2 regions of the Streptomyces sp. NPDC049687 genome follow, and region 1 is predicted to be linked to the other one. Evidence: riboswitches for the same ligand, from Rfam matches in the RefSeq annotation. Region 1 holds a riboswitch; the other holds the start of a gene.
The links. Region 1 has a riboswitch for cyclic di-AMP ahead of ACIBVL_RS18085 (NlpC/P60 family protein). Riboswitches for the same ligand answer to the same signal wherever they lie in the genome.
Positions count from the first base shown of each region.

Region 2: another riboswitch for cyclic di-AMP. It lies ahead of ACIBVL_RS22135 (transglycosylase family protein); the one in region 1 lies ahead of ACIBVL_RS18085 (NlpC/P60 family protein).

Region 1 is NZ_JBITLN010000005.1:228,763-233,218, forward strand. Features, by position in the region: gene pcrA (DNA helicase PcrA) at 1-1,959, opposite strand, end outside; cyclic di-AMP (ydaO/yuaA leader) riboswitch at 2,193-2,366, shown strand; gene ACIBVL_RS18085 (NlpC/P60 family protein) at 2,374-3,522, shown strand; gene ACIBVL_RS18090 (tellurite resistance/C4-dicarboxylate transporter family protein) at 3,763-4,456, shown strand, end outside.
Region 2 is NZ_JBITLN010000007.1:95,021-99,476, forward strand. Features, by position in the region: gene eno (phosphopyruvate hydratase) at 1-972, opposite strand, end outside; gene ACIBVL_RS22135 (transglycosylase family protein) at 1,287-1,988, opposite strand; cyclic di-AMP (ydaO/yuaA leader) riboswitch at 1,992-2,161, opposite strand; gene ACIBVL_RS22140 (transglycosylase family protein) at 2,367-3,356, opposite strand; gene ACIBVL_RS22145 (cytochrome P450) at 3,576-4,456, opposite strand, start outside.

The sequences.
Region 1 (4,456 bases):
GAACTCCAGGCCCTTGGCGGTGTGCAGGGTCATCAGGGTGATGACGCCGGAGCCGTCCTCGTCCTCGTCGGGGATCTGGTCGGAGTCGGCGACGAGCGCGACCCTCTCCAGGAAGTCGGCGAGTGAGCCGGACGTCTCGCCCTCGCCGGACTCCTGCTCGAACTCCAGGGCCACGGCGGCGAGTTCCTGGAGGTTCTCGATCCGCGTCTCGTCCTGCGGGTCGGTGGAGGCCTGCAACTCGGCGAGGTAGCCGGTGCGTTCCAGCACGGCCTCCAGCACGGTCGCGGGGCCCGCGCCGGACTCGACGATCGTACGGAGTTCCTCCATCAGCGCGTTGAACCGCTTCACGGCGTTCGTCGACCGCGCGGCCATGCCGTACGCCTCGTCGACGCGCTTCAGCGCCTGCGCGAAGCTGATCTTCTCCCGCTGCGAGAGGGCGTCGATCATCGCCTCGGCGCGGTCGCCGATGCCGCGCTTGGGGACGTTGAGGATCCGGCGCAGCGGGACGGAGTCCTCCGGGTTGGCGAGGACACGCAGGTAGGCCAGGACGTCCCGGACCTCCTTGCGCTCGTAGAAGCGGACACCGCCGACGACCTTGTACGGCAGGCCGACGCGGATGAAGACCTCTTCGAAGACACGGGACTGGGCGTTGGTGCGGTAGAAGACGGCGACATCGCCGGCCTTGGCGTCGCCCGCGTCCGTGAGGCGGTCTATCTCGTCGGCGACGAACTGGGCCTCGTCGTGCTCGGTGTCGGCGACATAGCCGGTGATGCGCGCGCCCGCGCCCGCGTTGGTCCACAGGTTCTTGGGGCGGCGGGACTCATTGCGCTCGATGACCGCGTTGGCCGCGCTCAGAATGGTCTGCGTCGAGCGGTAGTTCTGCTCGAGGAGGATCGTCGTCGCGTCCGGGTAGTCCTCCTCGAACTGGAGGATGTTGCGGATCGTGGCGCCCCGGAAGGCGTAGATCGACTGGTCGGCGTCACCCACGACGCACAGCTCGGCGGGTGGCACGTCGTAGTCGCCGGGCGGTACGTCGACCGGGTGCTCGGAGGTGCCGACCAGCTCCCTGACCAGGGCGTACTGGGCGTGGTTGGTGTCCTGGTACTCGTCGACCAGGACGTGCCGGAAGCGGCGGCGGTAGTGCTCGGCGACGTCCGGGAAGGCGCGCAGCAGATTGACCGTCGTCATGATCAGGTCGTCGAAGTCGAGGGCGTTCGCCTCGCGCAGCCGCGACTGGTACATGGCGTAGGCCTGGGCGAGGGTCTTCTCGAAGCCGTCGGTGGCCTGGGCGGCGAAGTCCTCCTCGTCGATCAGCTCGTTCTTCAGGTTGCTGATCTTGGCACTGAAGGACTTCGGCGGAAAGCGCTTGGGGTCGAGGTCGAGGTCGCGGCAGACCAGGGCCATCAGGCGCTTGGAGTCGGCGGCGTCGTAGATCGAGAAGGAGGAGGTGAAGCCCAGCTTCTTGCTCTCCCTGCGCAGGATGCGCACGCACGCGCTGTGGAAGGTCATCACCCACATCGCGTTCGCGCGCGGGCCGACGAGCTGCTCGACGCGCTCCTTCATCTCACCCGCGGCCTTGTTGGTGAAGGTGATCGCGAGGATCTGGCCCGGGTGCACGCCGCGCTCGGCGAGGAGGTGGGCGATGCGGTGGGTGAGCACGCGCGTCTTGCCGGAGCCGGCGCCGGCGACGATGAGCAGGGGGGTGCCGGCGTGGACGACGGCCGCGCGCTGGTTGTCGTTCAGCCCCTCGAGGAGTGCCGCCGTGTCGATCGCCGGGCGCGCGGCGCCGTCGCGATAGTAGGCGTCCCGGTCCGGTGGCACGTCGAACTTCCCGCCGAACAGATCGTCCGGAACCGATTCCGGAGTGTGATCGTCCTCGGGCGGTGGCGGGGGTTCCTCCCCGTGGCCGCGGGGGCCCTGGAGGTCCGCCAGGAAGCTGTCGTCAAAGAGGCTGCTCATCGCTCTCCGAGTCTAGGGTGCCCCACCGACAACGCGGACGCCGTCCCGGGAACATCCCCCGCCCTCACCTTCCGAGGCGGCCCTATCACAGCACGTGACCCCGCGTACGGGCTTTGCTCAAGGTAACGAAAATGTACCGGGCATATCGCCCATCAACCTTCACAGGGGCCACACCAGTTGGCTACCGTGCCGGGCAGGCCCTACGGATCCCCACCGGCGAACCTCGCCGGGCCGCACGGCCTCCGCCGAGTCCGGTGCGCCCCTGTGCGGCAGCCGGAGCCGGGGACCCACCGAACCCCTGGGGTGAATCGGCCCGCCTCCCCTCCCGGGACGGGCCGTAGGGCGCCCTTCCGAACCATCCGCCCGAACCCGACAGCTAACCCGGTAGGCGGACGATGGAAGGAGTCGCCTCTCTTGGCGTCGCAGCACCGCAAGCCGCGCTTCCCGGGCACACGCGTGGCAGGCATACGCACCCCCGCTCTCGCCACCGCCGCCCTCACGTCCGTGGCCCTGCTCTCCCAGTCGGCGAACGCCGCCCCGTCCGACGACGGCAGGCCGAGCCTGGAGGAGGTCGAGAAGAAGGTCGACGACCTCTACCGCCAGGCGGAGTCGGCGACCGAGAAGTACAACGCCGCCAAGGAGCAGACGACCAAGCAGCGCAAGCGTGTGGACGGCCTCCTGGACGACGTGGCCCAGCGCACCCAGAAACTCAACGAGGCACGTGAGGAGCTGGGTTCCTTCGCCGCCGCCCAGTACCGCACCGGCTCCTCCGCGCCCGACACGGCGACCTTCCTGCTCGCGGACTCCCCGCAGGACTACTTCGACCGGACGCAGCTGATGAGTCGGCTGACCGACCGCCAGAAGGGCGCGGTCGACGACTACGTCACCGAGCAGTCGGCGACGATGAAGAAGCGGCAGGAGGCCGCCGAGAGCCTCGCCACGCTCACCGACACGCAGAGCGACCTGAAGACCGCCAAGGCGACCGTCCAGAAGAAGCTCAGCGCGGCGCGCGAGCTGCTGTCGCAGCTGACCGCCCAGGAGAAGGCGCGGCTGGCGGAGATCGAGAAGCAGAAGCAGGAGGAGGCCGCGCGCCAGGCGGCGGAGCTCGCCCGGCAGCAGGCCGCCGAACAGACCGCCCAGCAGCAGAGCGCCGACTCCTCGGGGACCGCCGGCTCCTCGTCGTCCACGACGGACTCCTCGTACGCCACCAAGGCCCAGAAGGCCCTCGCCTTCGCCCGCGCACAGATCGGCAAGCCGTACGTCTGGGGCGCGACCGGCCCCGACTCCTACGACTGTTCCGGCCTCACGCAGGCCGCCTGGAAGGCGGCGGGCGTCACCCTCCCGCGCACCACCTACGACCAGGTGAACGCCGGCACCACCGTCTCCCTCGCCGACGCCCAGCCCGGCGACCTGGTCTTCTTCTACGACGACGTCAGCCACGTCGGCATCTACATCGGCAACGGCATGATGATCCACGCCCCGAAGCCGGGCGCGTACGTCCGCGAGGAGTCGATCTACTACGACGGCGAGTCGGGCATCCACAGCGTGGTCCGCCCGGCCTGAGGCACCGGTCGGCACGACCGGCCCGAGGCGCCCGCGCGGTGCACCCGGCCGAGGCGGGCGCGCCGGCCACGCACGCGCGTGGGCCGTTTTCTGTAGCTACGCGCGCGTACGGCCCGCGTGTGCCCCCCCCGCAACGAGCCGCTCGCCACGGCGGGTGGGGGCGCCCCCTCTGGGGGAGCGTGCCGGGCGTCGCGACGGGGCGAACGTTGCCTGCCCTGCCGCGGCACTAGCATCGGCCCCATGCCCGGCTCCTCCTCCCGTCGCGCCCGGTGGGCGCAGCGTCCGCCGGCGGCCGGCGCCGCCGTGCTGGCGACCGGCATCCTGTCGGTCGGACTGCAGTCGGCCGGGTACGGCGTCCTGTCCCGCGTCGCCCTGGCGCTGGCGGGCGCCGCCTGGGTGGCGCTGGGCGCGGACTTCGTCGTACGGCTGGTGCGGGAGCGCGAGCGGTGGTCGGCGGAGGCGGGTGCGCCGGGCGGACTGACCGCCGTGGCCGCCACGACCGTGCTCGGCACGCGGGTCTCGGCGCTCGGCCGGCAGAGCCTCGCCTGGGCGTTGCTGGCCCTGTCGGCGGTGCTCTGGCCGGTGCTGATGGCAGGAGTCGTACGGCATGTCGTACGGCACGTGGTGGGGCACCTGGGGCGGATGCGCGGGGACGTGTTCCTGTGCTGCGTGGCCACCCAGGGGCTCGCGGTGCTGGGCGCGACGCTCGCCAAGGCGGAGGCGGTGGCCTGGCCGGCGCACACCGCGCTGGTGCTGTTCTGGCTGGGGCTGCTGCTCTACGTGCCGATGCCGGCCCTGTTCGACTGGCGGCAACTGACCGAGGGCGCCGGGGACCAGTGGGTTGCGGGCGGGGCGCCGGCCGTCTCGGCGCTCGCGGGGGCGAGTCTCATCACCGCCGACCGCGGGGAGCTCTACCTGTGGAGCGCCGACGACA
Region 2 (4,456 bases), on a different contig from region 1:
GCGGGCGAGGCGCTCGGGGTTGGTGACGAACAGGTCGTCGCCGACGAGCTGGACCTTGTCGCCGAGCTTGTCGGTGATGACCTTCCAGCCGGCCCAGTCGTCCTCGAACAGCGGGTCCTCGATGGAGACGAGCGGATAGGCCGCCACGAGCTCCTCGTAGTACTCCGTCATCTCGGCGGCGGAGCGCTCCTTGCCCTCGAAGAGGTACTTGCCGTCCTTGTAGAACTCGGAGGCGGCGACGTCGAGCGCCAGGGCGATCTGCTCGCCGGGCGCGTAGCCGGCTTCCTTGACGGCCTCGAGGATGAGGTCGAGGGCCTCACGGTTGGAGCCGAGGTTCGGGGCGAAGCCGCCCTCGTCGCCGAGGCCGGTGGACAGGCCGCGGCCCTTCAGCACCTTCTTGAGGGTGTGGTAGACCTCGGTGCCCCAGCGCAGCGCCTCGGAGAAGGACTCCGCGCCGATCGGGGCGATCATGAACTCCTGGATGTCCACGTTGGAGTCGGCGTGCGAGCCGCCGTTCAGGATGTTCATCATCGGCACCGGCAGCAGGTGCGCGTTGGGGCCGCCCAGGTAGCGGAAGAGCGGGAGGTCGCTGGCCTCGGAGGCGGCGTGGGCGACGGCGAGGGAGACGCCGAGGATGGCGTTGGCGCCGAGGGAGCCCTTGTTGTCGGTGGCGTCCAGGTCGAACATGGCCTGGTCGATCAGGCGCTGCTCGGTGGCGTCGTAGCCGACCAGCTCCGGGCCGATCTGCTCGATGACGGCGAGGACGGCCTTCTCGACACCCTTGCCCTGGTAGCGGTTGGGGTCACCGTCGCGGAGCTCGATGGCCTCGAAGGCGCCCGTGGAGGCGCCGGACGGGACGGCGGCACGACCCGTGCTGCCGTCGTCGAGGCCGACCTCGACCTCGACCGTGGGGTTGCCTCGGGAGTCCAGGATTTCCCGGGCTACGACGACGTCGATGGACGGCACGAGCATCTCCTTCTTGGGATGTGACGCTGGTTGTGCGGGGCCACGTGGGCCTTGCGACTAGAGCCTAACCGTCTTCGGGGCGTCGGCAGCCGACCGACCGTCCCGTGGACAGACAGACGGTACACATTGTTTCTGGCCGGAACAAAGACCGTCCAGGGAGAGCCGGCGAACAGAGGGCAAAGAAAACCCCGCCCCGGTGCGTACGGGGGAACACGCACCGGGGCGGGGAGCTCGTGGGGACGGGGGGGGTGTCCCTCACGAGGTCTTCAGTGTGCGGGGCCGACCTGTGGGGGTGCTGTGGCCTCGCTGGGAGCAGGGTGTCACTTCAGGTGCAGTTGCTGGCCCGGGTAGATGAGGTCGGCGACCTCGACGATGTCCTTGTTCAGCTGGAACAGCTTCTGCCAGCCGCCCTTGACGTCGTGCTTCTCGGCGATGGAGCTGAGGGTGTCGCCCTTGACGACCTTGTACTCGCCGTCACCCTTCTTGACCTTCTTGCCGGTCGGAGTGGTGACCGTCTTCTGGCTCTTGGGGGCGGCCGGGCGCTCGGCGGAGCGGGAGGCGCCCTGCTGCTCGGTCGAACGCGTGGTGGTGCCGCTGCTCGACGAGGAGGAGCCGCCGGAGCCCGACGAGGCGCTGCCGCCGTCGTAGGAGGCGCTGGACAGACCCTTGCCGCAGACCGGCCAGGCGCCCTTGCCCTGGGAGGCGAGGACCTTCTCGGCGACGGCGATCTGCTGCGACTTGCTGGCCTGGTTGGCCTGGGCGGCGTACTGGGTGCCGCCGTACGCGGCCCAGGTGGAGGCGGAGAACTGGAGGCCGCCGTAGTAGCCGTTGCCGGTGTTGATGGACCAGTTGCCGCCGGACTCGCACTGGGCGACCGCGTCCCACTCGGAGGCGGTGGCGGCGGAGGCGTTGCCGGCCGCCATCAGCGGGGCGGCGATGGCGACACCGGTGACACCGGCGAGCGCGGCGGCCCGGGTGGCCTTGGACGGACGACGGTGCTTGCCCTTGCCGGAAAACAGCATGGTGGATCCCCTCACCGACGCCTGCGAGGTGAGCTGTCGGGTTCGGGCCGGTTGAGTTGCCCGGCCGCACACCTCACGGTGCGCGGCTTCACCCCGAGCCGGTTCCGGCGGTCAACCACCGGGCCCGGCACTTACCTTGGGTCCCCCGCTCCTGCCTACGGCGCTTGACGCGACGACTGTTCCCGGGCTGCCGCTGGCAGGATTCGGCGTTGCGACGGCCGGGGCTCGGATTGCCGAGCGGTCCTGACCGTAGACACGCGATCCGCCGAATTTCAAAGACGATCAGGGCTTCTGAGACTCATCCCACACTTTCGCCAAACCGGACATTCGGCGCGAAATGGGGCGTGAACTCCTGGCCGTTTTCGGCGTGTTCCCGCCCTATTGGATGCCTGTGTCGAGGGTCTGACCGGGGACGATGGCGCTCGGATCGGCGCCGATGAGGTCCCTGTTCTCGGCGTAGAGCGCGCGCCATCCGCCGTCGAGGTCAAGGGAGTCGGCGATGGAGGCGAGCGTGTCGCCCTCCTGCACCGTGTAGGTGCTCACCGCGTGACGGCCGGAGGAGGTGGTGGAGGTGTCCGCCGCCAGGGTCTCGTCGGCGGTGGCGCCGCGATGACGGCCCGAGCCGAGGGAGCCGGTGTCGACGAGGCTCCAAGAACCCTCACCCTGGGCGGAATTGTCCGAGTCATCCACTTCTGGGATTACCGTGGGCGAGACGTCCTTCGGCCCCGCACTCCCCTGGTCGCCGGTGGAGGAGTCCGATTTGCCGGACTCGTTCGCAGCCGAGGAGGAAGGGGACGAAGTGGACTCGGGGGATGAACTCGGCGCATTCCCTGGCGAGTCGGAGGTGCCGGCGTCCGAGCCGTCGGAGGCACCGGATCCGCTCGAGCTGCCGGAGTCGGAGGACGCCCCCTTGGAAAGGTCGGACAATCCGGATGACACGGACGAGTCGGACTCGCCGTCCGCCACTCCGGTGTCGACGTCCAGCGCGCCGTTCTCCTTGGTGAGTCCGGACGTCAGCCCGCAGGTGCCCCAGGCGCCGACGCCCTCCTTCTCGAGGAGCTTCTGGGCGACGGCTATCTGCTGGTTACGGCTGGCCAGATCGGGGCTCGCGGCATAGTCGAGTCCGCCGTACGTCTCCCATTCCTTCTGCGTGAGGCTCAGGCCGCCGTACTCGCCGTCACCCTCGTCGGCACTCCAGGAGCCGCCGGTCTCGCACTGCGCCACCTTGTCCCACACCGTGCCGTCGGCAGCGCTCGCGCCGCCCGCGGCGAACAGCGGGATGGCGATGGCCGAGCCGGTCACTCCGGCCGCGACGAGGAGCGCCGGGGCCTGGCGGGGGCGACGGTGACGACCGTTCCCGGAGAGCATGCGGGGGCCTTTCTCTGGACAGCAGCAACCGGCGCGGCGGGCGGTGCGAGCACACGGGTTCGCCGCGCTGACGAGTGAACGTATCGGCAGACGATCACTTGTCACAAGTTAATGCCGCGCAGATCACGTGAAGATCACAGGCTTGAGGATCGGTCACCTTTACTCCGCCGGATGGTCACAGTTCGACTGACATACCGTCAGGTATCGGTCGGCGATCGATCAGCTACGGGCTGGAGCGAACTCCACGGGCAGTGTGCGCAGTCCGCGCATGATGAGCCCGCCGCGCCACCTCAACTCCGCCGGATCGGCGGCGAGTCGGAGGTCGGGGAGGCGGGTGAGGAGGGTGGCGAGGGCGGTCTGGCCCTCCAGACGGGCGAGGGGGGCGCCGAGACAGTAGTGGATGCCGTGGCCGTAGCCGAGGTGCTGGTTGTCGCGGCGGGAGAGGTCGAGGGTGTCGGGGTCGGCGAAACGTGCGGGGTCGCGGTCGGCGGCGGCGAGGACGACGAGGACGGGGTCGCCCTGGGCGATGTGCTGCCCGCCGATGGTGAGCGGCCGGGTCGCGAAGCGCCAGGTGGCGAGTTCGACGGGGCCGTCATAGCGGAGGAGTTCCTCCACGCCGGTCTCCAGGAGGCCGCGGTCGCCCGCTGCCAGGGCCTGCTGGAGCCGATTGCGCTGACCGGGGTGGGTGAGGAGGGCATAGGTGCCGTTGCCGATCAGATTGACGGTCGTCTCGAAGCCGGCGAACAGAAGGATGAAGGCCATGGCGGCGGCTTCGTTCTCGGTGAGGTGCTCGCCGTGGTCCGAGGCGCGGATGAGACCGGAGATGAGGTCCTCACCGGGGGCGGGGTGTTGAGGGAGTTCCGCGCGCTTGCGATGGATGAGCTCCAGCAGATAACCGCGCATCTTCTTCACGGACCGCGCGACCCCGCCCCTCGGCCCTCCCCCGTGCCGGATCATCATGCCCGCCCAGTCCCGGAATTCGTCCTGGTCCTCGCGGGGGACACCGAGGAGGTCGCAGATGGCGTAGATGGGGAGGGGGAAGGCGAAGTCGTGGATGAGGTCCGCCTCGCCCTCGCCCGCGAACCGGTCGATGAGGTGGT